DNA from 2 places in the Streptosporangium sp. H16 genome. Region 1 is predicted to be linked to the other one. Evidence: riboswitches for the same ligand, from Rfam matches in the RefSeq annotation. Region 1 holds a riboswitch; the other holds the start of a gene.
What was found. Region 1 has a riboswitch for S-adenosylmethionine ahead of ACTOQ2_RS35540 (hypothetical protein). Riboswitches for the same ligand answer to the same signal wherever they lie in the genome.
Positions count from the first base shown of each region.

Region 2: linked by a shared signal. The riboswitch ahead of ACTOQ2_RS29020 (aminotransferase class V-fold PLP-dependent enzyme) and the one ahead of ACTOQ2_RS35540 (hypothetical protein) in region 1 are both predicted to bind S-adenosylmethionine.

Region 1 is NZ_JBPXMD010000032.1:40,438-47,312, reverse strand. It holds gene ACTOQ2_RS35575 (ATP-binding cassette domain-containing protein) at 1-368, shown strand, start outside; gene ACTOQ2_RS35570 (ABC transporter permease) at 361-1,113, shown strand; gene ACTOQ2_RS35565 (DUF402 domain-containing protein) at 1,203-1,724, opposite strand; gene ACTOQ2_RS35560 (hypothetical protein) at 1,706-1,918, opposite strand; partial or broken gene ACTOQ2_RS35555 (alpha/beta fold hydrolase) at 2,114-2,326, shown strand; gene ACTOQ2_RS35550 (CGNR zinc finger domain-containing protein) at 2,369-3,055, opposite strand; gene ACTOQ2_RS35545 (MFS transporter) at 3,120-4,337, opposite strand; SAM riboswitch class IV at 4,753-4,864, shown strand; gene ACTOQ2_RS35540 (hypothetical protein) at 4,902-5,147, shown strand; gene ACTOQ2_RS35535 (FAD/NAD(P)-binding protein) at 5,144-6,875, shown strand, end outside.
Region 2 is NZ_JBPXMD010000020.1:68,867-75,741, reverse strand. It holds gene ACTOQ2_RS29030 (cytochrome P450) at 1-1,131, opposite strand, end outside; gene ACTOQ2_RS29025 (TerC family protein) at 1,159-2,016, opposite strand; SAM riboswitch class IV at 2,251-2,366, shown strand; gene ACTOQ2_RS29020 (aminotransferase class V-fold PLP-dependent enzyme) at 2,419-3,762, shown strand; gene ACTOQ2_RS29015 (NADH-quinone oxidoreductase subunit D) at 3,780-4,964, shown strand; gene ACTOQ2_RS29010 (acyltransferase family protein) at 5,003-6,277, shown strand; gene ACTOQ2_RS29005 (DUF3180 domain-containing protein) at 6,357-6,809, opposite strand; gene folK (2-amino-4-hydroxy-6-hydroxymethyldihydropteridine diphosphokinase) at 6,806-6,875, opposite strand, start outside.

The DNA of each region.
Region 1 (6,875 bases):
CCACCCAGTATCTGGAGGAGGCCGACAGTCTGGCCGACAGGATCGCGCTGCTCGACGGCGGGCGGGTGGTGGCGGAGGGCACCGCCGACGAGCTCAAGGCGAGGGTCGCCGCCTGGCGGCTGGACCTCGTCCTGTCCGACGCGCGGTCGTTCGCCGAGGTGACGCGCCTTCTCGGGGCGCGGGCCGTCCACGCCGATCTCGCCACGCTGACCGTCGGGGCGGCCACCGACGGGAGCGCCACGGGGATCCGCGCCCTGCTGGACGAGGTGGACCCGGGGCGCTCGGCGGTCGAGAGGTTCACCGTGCGCGGCGCCACGCTCGACGACGCGTTCCTCGCGCTGACGGACAGGGAGCGGGCCGGTGTCTGAACTCGCCGCCTGGCCGGTGATGACCGGCCGTGCCGTCCGCCTGTCGCTGCGCAACCTCGACGCGCTGCTCACCTCGTTCCTGATGCCCGTCCTGGTCATGCTGCTGTTCGTCTACCTGTTCGGCGGCGCGATCCAGACCGGCACCGACTACGTCACCTACGCCGTCCCCGGCATCCTCGTCATGTGCGCCTCCTACGGCGCCTCCCTGACCGCGGTCGCCGTCAGCCACGACATGAGCCGGGGGATCGTCGACAGGTTCAGGTCGATGGACGTCGGCGGCGGGGCGTTCCTGGGCGGGCACGTGGCCGCGAGCACCGTGCGCAACCTCACCTCGCTCGCCATCGTGTTCGCCGTCGCGTTCCTGCTCGGCTTCCGGGCGGACGCGGGGCTGTCCGGCTGGGCCGCGGCGGCAGGGGTCCTGGTGGTGTTCGTCCTGGCCATGTCCGCGGTCTCGGCCCTGGTCGGCCTGCTGGCCAGGACACCGGAGGCCGCGGGCGCCTTCACCTTCCTGGTGATGTTCCTGCCCTACCCGAGCAGCGCATTCGTCCCGGTGCACACCATGCCCGCGTGGCTGCACGGGTTCGCGGAAAACCAGCCGGCCACGCCGATCATCGAGTCCGTACGCGGCCTGCTGCTCGACCGGCCCGTGGGGAGCGACCCGTGGAAGGCGCTGGCCTGGTGCGGCGGTTTCCTGCTGGTCTCGACGGTCCTCTCCGGCAGGATGTTCCGCCGCCGCGCCAGCTGAGGTCGCGGGGGTGCCGGGGGCGGTGGGGGTGGCGCCGCCCCCGGTGCCCCCTCGCCGCCCCAGATGCCCCCGGTGCCCCCGCCCATGGTTCAGCCGACCAGGGTGAGCCAGCGCGGCGCGTCCCCGAAGGGGGCGGTGCGGGAGGTGACGGCCTCCATCAGCCAGGCGGCCGAGGCGCGGGCGTTCTCGACCACGTCGGGCGGGTAGGCGTACTTGACCCGGTGCTCCTCGAACTCGTCCTCGTCGTCCAGGAAGACCCGGCTCGGGCGGCCCTTCAGCAGGTTCCGGCGGGTCCGGATCACGTCGAGGTCCAGGTCGACCATGGTGACCTCGCCGTCTCTCCACTCCGGCACCGTGGAGATGTCGCAATAGATCTCGTGCTTGTTCGGGGCGGCGTTGAAGGCGGCCGTCCACCAGGCGTCGCGGGGGAAGAGCATCACGAACGGATGCGGCCAGGCGACCGCGGGACCGTCGCCCTTGTGACCACTGGAGCCGGCCACGCAGCCCGTCCACACCCCGTGCTCGTCCTCGCCGAGCAGCAGGCCGCGGTGGTGCCAGTGCAGTGACCCGTCGTACTTGCGGTAGACCACGTTCACGCTCTCGTAGGACATTCCACGACACTAAGTGGTCCCGCCCGGAAGTTCCCCGGGGGTCGGTAGTCGAGGTAGAGATCGCAGGCGCAGTCGAGGGCTTCTTGGGCGGTGCCGATGGGTAGCCCGGTCGGCAGGATCTGGTTCTCGTACTTGCCGCTACTGGCGAGGTAGAGGCCGAAGCCCCAGCTGGAGGCCGACCCGACTGCCAACACCCGCGTGAACCCCCGAAGGATTTACCGGCGAGACCACCAAGTGCCCCTGCGCAAACTGATCGCCAGGTCGATTTGGGAGATGTGGACCGTGCGAGTCCTCGCCCCATAAGGATGATCATCGCCCATAGGACCATGGCCTCGTGATGCTCGGATAAGCGCTCATAGTCCCGCACGCACCGCCTGCGCTGACAGTCCATGACAGCGTCCTCGGGTCTGGGAGAAACCGGAACGCGCCCTCCTGACGGCCGCGACCGCGTCATCGCCTACGACCGGCGTGGCTTCGGCCGCTTGAGCCGGCCCACTGCCGGCTACGGCACCTTCGCCGCCGACCTCAACGCCCTCATGGACGAACTCGACCGGCAGGACGCGGTGCCGGCCGGGTCCTCGATGGGCAGCGGCGAGGTGACCCGCTGCCTGGGTGCGGCGTCGACCGCTGATCGCATACGAGTCCTACGGGGTGCCGCCCCGGGCGGCGCGGCGGCGCTCGGTGAGCCGCCGGGCCTTGGCCATGTTGCCGCAGTCGGCCATGCGGCACCAGCGGCGGGAGCCGTTGCGGCTCTGGTCGAGGAACAGCCATCCGCAGCCGCCGTCGCGTATGGGGCAGCGGCGTATCCGGGGCAGGTCGGCCGTCCGCAGGACGTCGAGTGCGGCCTCGGCGACCCGGTCGGGTATCAGCATGGCGGGTATCGTGCCGTAGGTGAGCCGTACCTGCGGCGGGTCGCCTCTGTCGAGCACCAGCGCGGCTCTGGCAACTGCCCCGGCCCATCGCTCGTGCAGCACGACCAGCGCGGCCCCGGCCGCGATCGGATCCCCCTCGCCCGCGTCGTCCGCCGGCCCGCCGTCGGCGGGCCGGATCGTTGCGAGCACCACGAGGTGCAGCCCTTCCCGGATGTCCCGTACGGTGGCCAGCCCCGCCTGCGCCGACGCGGGATCGTCGTGCCACGCCTGGCCGGCCCGATCGTGCTCCGCGTCGCTGATCAGGCCTGCCCTGGCCGCCCAGCGCAGCAACGTGGGGGCGTCGGACAGATAGTCGTGGGGCGGCCCGCCGTCGAGCGGTACGCCTCGTTCGAGCGTGTTGACCAGATCGAGCGCGGGGTGCCCGCCGACCAGGGGAAGGTGTTCCACGTCGAGTGACATGCCCTTGAGGCTACCACTCAAGGCAGGCAAGGAGGTTGCACGGTTCGGTGCGTTGAGCATCGGATCACGTGACTCGGGCGCCCTCGGGCAGGGGGGCGGCGGCCGTGGCCGGTGCGCCCTTCCGCCGGCTGGACAGGACCGGCTCGGCCAGCACGATGGCGAACGCCGCCAGGCTGAGCAGCGCCCCGGCCAGTGCCGTGCTGCGCACGCCCGGACCGGGCAGGAGCACGCTGCCGAGGAACGCGCCCGCGGTGATACCCACATTGAACGCCATGGAGGTAGCGGCGCTCGCCATGACCGACTCGCCCGGCGCGTACACGAGCACCCGCGATCCCAGTACGGCGGTCAGGCCTGCGAGTGTGAAGCCGGACAGGGAGATCGCGATGACGGTCCCGACCGGGGAGGCGCCGAACGCGTACTGCCCGGCGAGCGCCAACGCCTGTAGGCCTATGAGCCCCGTCATGGTGCTCCAGCCGTGGCGGTCGACGAGGTAGCCCACCACGAACACGCCGGTCAGGCCCGCGATCCCGCGTGCCAGCAGAAGCGGGCCGATCGATGACTCGGTGAAGCCGCTGACGTCGCTCAGGAACGGGCTGATGTAGGTGAACGCCGTGAACGCGCCGGTGACCGCGACCGCCGTGGTGGCCACGATCGACAGGTACCGGCCGCGGTCGGGCGCGCTGCCCCGGTCCGCCGCGCCCTGCCCGGCGGGCGTGTCGGGCAGGACGGCCGCGATCGTGGCGAGGACGAGCAGGGCCAGGCCGCTGAGCGCGAGGAACGCCACCCGCCAGTTGGTCTGCTGGCCGAGCCACGTGCCGGCCGGGATGCCGGTCAGCGCGGCGCTGGAGGCACCGGCGTACAGGATGGACAGGGCCCGGCCGCGCACCTCGACCCGGAAGAGGCCGGCGGCGGCCGGCGTCACGATGGCCCAGAACAGCGCCTGGCTCAGCGCGGTCACCATCCGGGCGCCCATGAGCAGCCAGTAGTTCCCCGCCATGGCTGACAGGCAGGTCGCCACGACGAAGATGCCTAAAAGGACGCACAGCAGCCGCCGCCGGGGCAGCCGGCGAGTCAGTCGCGTGAGCGGCAGGGACACCAGCACGATGATCAGGCCGTATCCGGTGACCAGGAGTCCGACCGCTGACGGGCTGGTGCCGAGATCCTGGGCGATCAGGGGGAGCAGGCCGATGGGCAGCGACTCGGTGGTCACGTAGATGAACACGGCCAGGGTCAGGGCGGTCAGTGCGACGATCGCCGACTTGCTTCCGAAGCGTTCTTGCACGGGGTCTCCTCGGCTGGTTCACCACCGTTCTGGATGATGAAGGTAGCTTCTTCGTGTCGCCTCGCGAGAATATCCTGTTGGACATGAATGTAGACGTGTGTGTGCTACCGGTCAATACAATTTAGACGGTACACTGACGGCTGTGTCGGAGCCCGAGCGCGGGGCGGCTTCCGGCCATGTCATGCGCCTGGAAATTCAACAGGGTCGCAGGGGCGTGCCGGCCGGGTGGTCGAGCAGCGCACCCGGGGCCTGGGGAGGAGATGCCACCCGAGACCGAGCGTGACCGCCGGATCGCCGTTGTGTTCGAGCGCGCGATCAAGCCGGCGATCTCCGCCTCGACTGCTGACCCCCGACGAACTTCCGGGCGGGACACTAAGGCTTGACAGAGATCTATGTATTTCCTACCTTCTAAATAGGTTAAGAGTGTCAGTGAGAAGCCCCGGCCGGCTGACCGGCAACCCTCGCACCGCGCGGGGTGCCCCCGGGGGAGACCTGGCGGCACGGTGGGCGTGCCGCAAGCGCGGACCCCTCACCAGGGTTACGAGACATGCCCGGGAGCGCCACATGTCGAAGACCAGCACACCGGACCACGCGAGCCCCGTCGGCCTCGACACCCACGGCCACCACCGGCCCGGTGGCAGGCCCGGCCCGCGTTACCCCTTCCAGGGGTGGATCGGCACACCCGCCTTCCGCGAGAACACCGGCTTCACCGTCATCGCCCGTCCGTCGGGCGAGACCGACGCCTGGCGGATCCCGGTCGAGCCGTTGCACGCCGACTGGGACCAGCCGTACCGCAGAGCCGCCGTATGAGCGCCGCGATCGCCGTCGTCGGCGCCGGGCCGACGGGCACCTGCCTGGTGGAGCGCATCTGCGCCAACGCCGCCGACCTGCTCGGCTGGCCGTCGCTGGACGTCCACGTGATCGACCCCCACCCGCCGGGCGGCGGGCGCGTCTGGCGCCACGACCAGCCGGACCTGCTCTGGATGAACTCCACCGCCGCCGACGTGACGCTCTTCACCGACGAGTCGGTGCGCTGTGAGGGACCGATCCGCCCCGGACCCACGCTGGCCGAGTGGCTCGGCTGCGACCCCGGCAGGTTCGCCTCCCGCCCGGCACAGAACGGCTACCTCTCCCACGTCTTCCGGCAGGCGGTGGCGACCGCCCCGCGCGGCGTCCGGGTGCACGTGCACGCCGCCCGCGCCGTCGACCTCGCCGACGTCCCCGGCGGGCAGGCGGTGACGCTGGACGACGGCCGGACGATCGAGGCCGACGCGGTGATCCTGGCCCAGGGACACAGCGACGTGACGCCGACGAGGGAGGAGAGCGCGCTGGCCGATCTGGCCGCGCGCGGGGGGCTGCGCTACCTGCCCACCGGCTACGCGGCGGACCTCGACCTGGACGGTGTTCCCGCGGGGGAGCCGGTGATCGTGCGGGGGATGGGGCTGGCCTTCGTCGACCTGATGGTGCTGCTCACCTCGGGCCGGGGCGGCCGGTTCGTCCGCGAGTACGACGGGGAGCTGGTCTACCTGTCCAACGGGCGCGAGCCCCTCCTGCACGTGGGGTCGCGGCGCGGCGTGCCGTACCACTCCAAGACCGGTTACCGCTTCACCGGCGCCCGCCCGCCGGTGCCGCGCTTCCTCACCCGCGAGGCGCTGGGCGAGGGACCGTGGAACTTCCGCCGCGACGTGTGGCCGCTGGTCGCCAAGGAGCTGGCCTTCGCGTACTACCACGAGCTCATCACCGCCCACCCCGAGCGCGCCAAGCTGGGCTGGGCGCGGTTCGAGGAGGGCTTCGCCGCCGAGGAGTGGCGCAGCCTCAGGATGCGCAAGCTGATCCGTGAGGCCGTGCCCCGGCACCCGGACCGGCTCGACCTCGACCGGCTCGACCGGCCGCTGGACGGCATCCGGTTCGGCGACCAGGCCGGCCTGCAGAAGTGGATGCACGGCTATCTCGCCGCCGACCTGCGGCGACGTTCGGACCCGGCGCACAGCGCCGACCACGCGATGATCCTCGGGCTGCTCTCCGTCCACGGTGTCCTCGCCGAGTTGGGCGTTTCCGACCCGTGGTTCGGCGGGTTCTTCAGCTACGTCGCCAGCGGCCCGCCGGGACCCCGGCTGGAGGAGCTGCGCGCCCTGGCCAGGGCGGGGGTGGTCACCTTCCTCGGCGCGGACCTCAAGGTCGACCACCACGACGGGCGCTGGCGGGCACAGAGTCCCACCGTGCCCGGCGGCGTGACGGCCACCACCCTCGTCGAGGCCAGGCTGCCCGCGCCCAGCGTGAGCCGGGCCGTCGACCCGCTCATCGCCGCGCTCCGCGACCGGGGCGAGCTCGACGAGGAGTCGGGTCTGGTGAACGTACGGACCGCCGACCGCCGCCTGCTCGACAGGTCCGGCACCCCGCACCCCCGCAGGTTCGCCTTCGGCCCCTGGGTCGTCGGCGGCCGGGCCAGCGGCGGCTTCGCCAGGCCGCACCTCAACGCCCCGCTCTTCCGCCACGCCGACGCCCTCGCCCGGATCGTGCTGTCCGAGGCCGCCGGAA
Region 2 (6,875 bases), on a different contig from region 1:
GAGTTCCATCTTCGGGGCCCTGCGCAGCAGGGCGCCGAAGGACTCGATCAGCTCGACCCTGGCCAGCGGTGCCCCGAGGCAGAAGTGAATCCCTGCGCCGAAGGAGATGTGCGGGTTGTCGGCCCGGCCCACGTCCAGGCGGGCGGGGTCGGCGAAGACCTCGGGATCGCGGTTGGCCGAGCCGAACAGCAGCGCCACCTCGGTGCCGCGCGGGATGTCGACCCCGCCCACCGAGATGTCCTCCAGCACCCAGCGCTCGAACATCTGCAGCGGGGTGTCCCAGCGCATCAGCTCCTCGACCGCCGTGGGCAGCAGGGTGTGGTCGGCGCGGAGCCGGTCCAGCTCGGCCGGGTTGCGGAACAACGACCACCAGCCGTTGCCGGTGACGTTGACGGTGGCCTCGTGCCCGGCATTGAGCAGCAGCACGCAGGTGCCGACCAGCTCCTCCTCGGTGAGCCTGTCACCCTCGTCGGCCACCAGGGCGAGCGCGCTGATCAGGTCGTCGCCGGGGTCGGCCCTGCGGGCGCGGGCCAGCTCGACGAGATAGGCGGAGAACTCCTCGGCCGCCCGCACGGCCGTGTGCTGGGCCTCGACCGACGGCTGGAGCTCGTACATGCCGCAGATGTCGGCCGACCAGGGCCGCAGCAGGTGCCGGTCGGCCTCGGGGACGCCCAGCATCTCGGCGATCACGGTGACCGGGAGCGGCTCGGCGACCTCGGCGATCAGGTCTCCGCCGCCGCGCTCGACGAAGTCGTCCACCAGTTCCCCGGCCATCCGGGCGACCTTGGGACGGAGCGCCTCGACCATGCGGGGGGTGAACGCCTTCGACACCAGCCGCCGGAGCCTGGTGTGCACCGGCGGCTCGACATCGAGCATTCCCGCCCTGATCACCCGCCAGAACGGGTCCTGGAACTCGGGGTCGTCCGGCCTGCCGAACTCCTGGTGCGAGGCCACGTGCAGGTAGGAGCGGCCGAGCCTGCGGTCTCGCAGCAGCGCGTTGACGTCGGCGTACCTGGCCACCAGCCACTGGCCGGTCGGTTCGAAGAAGCTGACCGGCCGCTCCCGCCTCAGCTCGTCGTAGACGTCATAGGGGTGGGCGACGAATTCCGGATTCCAGGGATCAAAGCGCACGTAAGCATCGTAATCCCCGGTCCAGGATCAGGTCTGCTCGTCCGGCTTCCCTCTCTCGACCGGCTCGTCCGCCCGGCCCGCCGGGGTCTCCGCGCCCACCGGGGCCTCCGTGCCCTTTGGCGTCTCCGGGCCGGCCTCGCCCTCGGTCTCGTAGCGGGAACGCAGCTCGACCGGCTTCCGCCCCGCCTTGCCGCGCATCCGGATGTTCAGCAGCTCCACCAGCAGCGAGAACGCCATCGCGAAGTAGATGTAGCCCTTCGAGATGTGCTGCTCGAACCCCTCGGCGATGAGCACGACGCCGATCAGCACCAGGAAGGACAGGGCGAGCATCTTGATGCTCGGGTGCCGGTCCACGAAGCGGCTGATCGGCCCGGAGGCGACCAGCATCACGATGACCGAGACGATGACGGCCGCGATCATGACGCCCAGCTCGTCGACCATGCCGACCGCGGTGATCACCGAGTCGAGCGAGAAGACGACGTCGAGGATCATGATCTGGATGATCACCGAGGTGAAGGAGGAGGCGACCTTGCCCTCGGAGTGGTGGGACTCTCCCTCCAGGCTGCCGTGCATCTCGTGGACGCTCTTGCCCAGCAGGAACAGGCCGCCGAGTATCAGGATCAGGTCGCGCCCCGATATCCCCTGCCCGAAGACCTCGAACATCGGTTCGGTGAGCCTCACCACCCACGACAACGCCAGCAGCAACAGGAGGCGGCTGAGCAGGGCGACGGCGAGGCCGAGCTTGCGGGCCTTGTCGCGCTGCTCGGGCGGGAGCTTGCCCACCAGGATCGAGATGAAGATGATGTTGTCGATTCCCAGGACGATCTCCAGGGCGACAAGGGTGAAGAACCCTATCCATATCTCCGGGCTGGTCACCCAGTCCATTGCTTCCTCCTTCGTCGGCCGGCGCCCGAACGCACCGCCGGCCCAGCTGCCCGAGTGCTTCTTCGACTGACTGCCTGGACGACCGGGGGACGCAGGGAGTTCCTTCCCCCTCATCACGCTTCGCTGGCAAATCCGCCGGGCGTTCCCGAGGACGCCCGCTCCGGCTCCGATATCGGGTTGATCACGTTTCGGACTTGCGGGGCACCGCGAGGTGTCGGTTATAGTTCCCCCGTAGGTCATGAGTGCCAGTGACAAGCCCCGGCTCGCTGGCCGGCAACCCTCGCGTCCGCGGCGGGGTGCCCCGGGTGAGGACCTGGTCCGGCACGAGGTGTGCCGGGCAAGCGCGGGCTCCAGGCACCTGTGTCATGGGTTGGGGTCCGATGACCTCGAAGGAGCCCTGGCATGTCCACCCTGACGATCTTCACCCCCGCGAGCCTCGCAAACCCCGCGAGCCCCGCCCCCGTCGTCCCGGCCACCACCGCCGCTCCTGTGACCGTCCCCGAGACCTACGCGTCCGGTGACCGCCCGATCCCGGCCGTGCTCGGCTCGGACCTGGAGGTCCCGGTCAGGGGCGGCAGGCTCGTCCGCTACGCCAACCTCGACTACGCCGCGAGCGCCCCCTGTCTGGAGCCGGTCAGCGCCGCCGTCGCCGCCGCGCTCCCGGCCTACTCCAGCGTCCACCGCGGCGCCGGGTACGCGTCCCAGCTGACCACGGCCCGCTACGAGCAGGCCAGGCATACGGTGCGCGCCTTCGTCGGCGCCCGTCCCGACGACTCGGTGATCTTCACCCGCAACACCACGGACGCGACCAACCTGCTGGCCCGCAGCCTGCCCGAGGGCACCACCGCCGTGGTCTTCGACACCGAGCACCACGCCTCGCTGCTGCCCTGGGAGCGGGTCGTGCGGCTGGCGGCCCCCGCCTTCCCCGGCGAGGCCGTCCGCGCCGCCGACGACGCCCTCGCCTCGATCGACGGCCCCAAGCTGCTGGTCGTGACCGCCGCCTCCAACGTCACCGGGGAGCTCTGGCCGATCGCCGCGCTGGCCCACATCGCCCACCGCCACGGGGCCCGCGTCCTCGTCGACGCCGCGCAGCTCGTCCCGCACCGCCGCCTCAACCTGACGGCGCTCGACCTGGACTACGTGGTCTTCTCCGGCCACAAGCTCTACGCGCCGTTCGGCACCGGCGCGCTGATCGGCCGTTCCGACTGGCTGGCCGAGGCCGAGCCGTACCTGCGGGGCGGCGGCGCGGTGAAGGCCGTGAACGACGACGGCACCGAGTGGCACGACGACCCCGAGGCCCGGCACGAGGCGGGGACCCCGAACGTGCTGGGCGCCGTCGCGCTCGCCGCGGCCTGCGACGCCCTGATCGCCACCGGCTGGACCCCGCTGGTCCGCGAGGAGGAGCGCCTCCTGGAGCGCCTGCGCGCGGGTCTCGCCTCCGTCCCCGGCGTGCACGAGCTGTCCCTGTGGGGCCCGGACCACCCGCGCGTCGGCATCGTCTCCTTCGTGGTGGACGGCTTCACCGCCCGCGAGGTCGCCGAGGTCCTGTCCGGCGACCACGGCATCGGCGTCCGCGACGGCAAGTTCTGCGCCCACCCCTTCGTACGGCACCTGCTGGGCGCCAAGGACGGCGGCTGCGACGACGTCACCGCCTCCGCCGTCCGCGCCTCCATCGGCATCGGTACCACCTCCGAGCACGTCGACCGGTTGATCGACGCCCTGCGGGATCTTGCCTCGCGCGGCTGACGTGACAGCATGGCCCTATGACTGAAGGCGCGCCCCGCGAGCTGAGCGTGGGAATGGGGGCGGGGGCCGAGGCCGTGCGGGGGGCGCACGGCAAGGAGCTCGCGACCGAGGACATGATCCTCAACATCGGCCCGCAGCACCCGTCCACGCACGGCGTGCTGCGGCTGCGGCTCACCCTGGACGGGGAACGGATCAGCTCGGCCGAGCCGATCGTGGGCTACATGCACCGGGGCGCGGAGAAGCTCTTCGAGGTGCGCGACTACCGGCAGATCATCGTGCTGGCCAACCGGCACGACTGGCTGTCGGCGTTCGCCAACGAGCTGGGCGTCGTGCTCGCGGTGGAACGGATGCTCGGCATGGAGGTGCCGGTCAGGGCGGTCTGGACGCGCACGCTGATGGCCGAGCTCAACCGGGTGCTCAGCCACCTGATGTTCCTCGGCTCCTACCCGCTGGAGCTCGGCGCGATCACTCCGGTCTTCTACGCGTTCCGGGAGCGCGAGACCCTCCAGGCCGTGATGGAGGAGATCTCCGGCGGGCGCATGCACTACATGTTCAACCGGGTCGGCGGCCTGAAGGAGGAGATCCCCGAGGGGTGGACGGGCCGGGTCGCCCAGGCCGTGGCCGACGTGCGGCGACGGCTGCCCGACATCGAGAACCTGATCGTCGGGAACGAGATCTTCCTCGCCCGCACGCGCGGGGTCGGCGTCCTCGACCGCGAGACGATCATGCAGTACGGCGTGAGCGGCCCCATCGCCCGCGCCTCCGGCGTCGACGTCGACCTGCGCAGGGACGAGCCGTACCTCGCCTACGGCGAGCTGCCGGTGAAGGTCGTCACCCGGTCGGCGGGAGACTGCCACGCCCGCTTCGAGGTGCTGCTGGAACAGGTGAAGGTCTCCCTCGACCTGGCCGACGCCTGCGTGGAACGGCTTCTTGACCTGCCCCCGGGGCCGGTCAACCAGCGCCTGCCCAAGGTGCTGAAGGTTCCCGAGGGCCACACCTACGCCTGGACGGAGAGCCCGCTCGGCCTGAACGGCTACTACCTGGTCTCGCGCGGCGAGAAGACGCCGTGGCGGATGAAGCTCCGCTCGGCCTCCTTCAACAACGTCCAGGTGCTGCGCGAGATGCTCCCCGGCCACCTGGTCGCGGACATGGTGGCCATCCTGGGCTCGATGTTCTTCGTCGTCGGCGACATCGACAAGTGACGAGTGACGAGTGACGAGTAAGGCACGGTTGGAACCGCATGACCGAACCCGGTGAGGATCAGGAGAGGGCGACTCCCCCTGCCCCCTCGGCGCTCCCCACACCCCCGGCGTCCCCCGCCGCTCCCGTTCCGGGAGCCTCCGGGCCCGCCTCGACCGGAACCGCCGGAACTCCCGCCACCGCGACCACCGCGACCACGGGGCCCGTGCCGCCCGAGGTCCCTCCTGTCGAGGGCGGGCCACGGCGGGACCGGTACGTCGACTGGCTACGCGCGTTCAGCCTGATCGTCGTGGTCGTCTGGCACTGGGCGTTCACGATCCTGCAGTGGGGCCCCGACGGCCCCTCCCCGACGAGCCCGCTGGGCTTCACCTCGGGGCTGTGGATCCTGACGTGGCTGCTGCAGGTGCTGCCGCTCTTCTTCTACGTGGGTGGATACGTCCACCTGCTGTCGTGGAACCGGGCCTGCGAGCGCGGGGTGGGCATCGGCACCTTCGTGTCGCGGCGCATCCGGAGCCTCGCGATCCCCGCGCTGGCGCTGGCCGGAACCTGGATCGTGTTCGGCGCACTCGTGGCGTGGGCGTTCGGGATCGAGTGGATGGACCGCGTGGTCCTGCTCGTCATCAGCCCCCTCTGGTTCATCGGCGTCTACCTCGTGCTGATCGCCCTGCTCCCGATCTCGCTCTGGCTGCACCGGCACTACGACGTGCTGGCCCTGATCTGGCTGGCGGGGGCGGCGCTCGTCGTCGACGTGCTACGGCTGCGCTACGGGTACGAGGCCGCGGGCTGGCTCAACATGATCATCGTCTGGGGGCTGGCCCACCAGGCGGGTTTCTTCTACGACAGGGTGGTGGAGCTTCCCCGCCGCTTCGACGTCGCCATCCTGTGGACCGGTTTGTTCGCCCTCTTCGGCCTGGTCTACTCGGGCATCTACCCGGGTTCGATGGTGGGTGTTCCCGGCGACAAGCTCTCCAACATGGCGCCGCCCACCTTCGTCATCGTGGCGCTCCTGATCTTCCAGATCGGCCTGGTGGAGGTGCTGAGGCCGTCCATGGAACGCCTGCTCGAACGTCCCAGGTGGCAGCGCGTGAACGAGACGGTCAACCGGTTCGCGCTCCCGCTGTTCCTGTTCCACACGACCGGCATGGCGATCTGGGTGGCGCTGACCTGGTGGCTGGCGGGCGGCGGGCCCGGCGTCGGGGTGCGGCCGGACCTGTTCTGGTGGTTGGAGCGCCCCCTGGCCGTCGCCGGGGCGCTGGTCTGCACGCTCCCGGTCATCATGCTCTTCGGACGCAAGTGGACGGCGAGACGACGCTAGCGTGGCCCCGCGGGAACGAGGCCGGCGTCGCGCCAGGGCGGCGGACGGCCGGGGCGGGGCCTACGCCGGGGCCGGCGCCTCAGCGATCGTCGTCCGCGGAGTCCTTGGGCACCTTGCAGCAGTGCTCCAGGTACAGGGCCGAGCAGATCAGCAGCACGCACACCAGCATCGACCCGCCGGTGATGAAGAAGTCGCGGCGGGGGACCTCCTGCTCCAGCAGCTCCACCGTGTAGAGGGTGAACCCGGCGAAGATCCCGCCGAAGATCGCCCCGCCGTACGCGGAGGCCTTGGCCAGGGCGGCCAGGCGGGCCACGGCCAGGGGCTCGACGGGCTTGGTGTCGGGCTTGCGCTCGATCCTGGCCTTCGTCATCCACCCGCTGTAGAACTCACCGATCGCCAGCAGCAGCACCGTCGGGATCGCCGTCCACGGCACGGTCGGCAGATCCGAGTAGAGCGGTCTGAGGAGCGCCCAGGTGAGGATCGCGAACACGAGGAAGATCCCGATGAGGACACCGGGGCGGGTGGGCTTCACACGGGCCTCTGGAGGGTCAGGTCGGGGCGCGGCCGTACGTAGCCCTGGTCGAGACCGGCCAGCAGG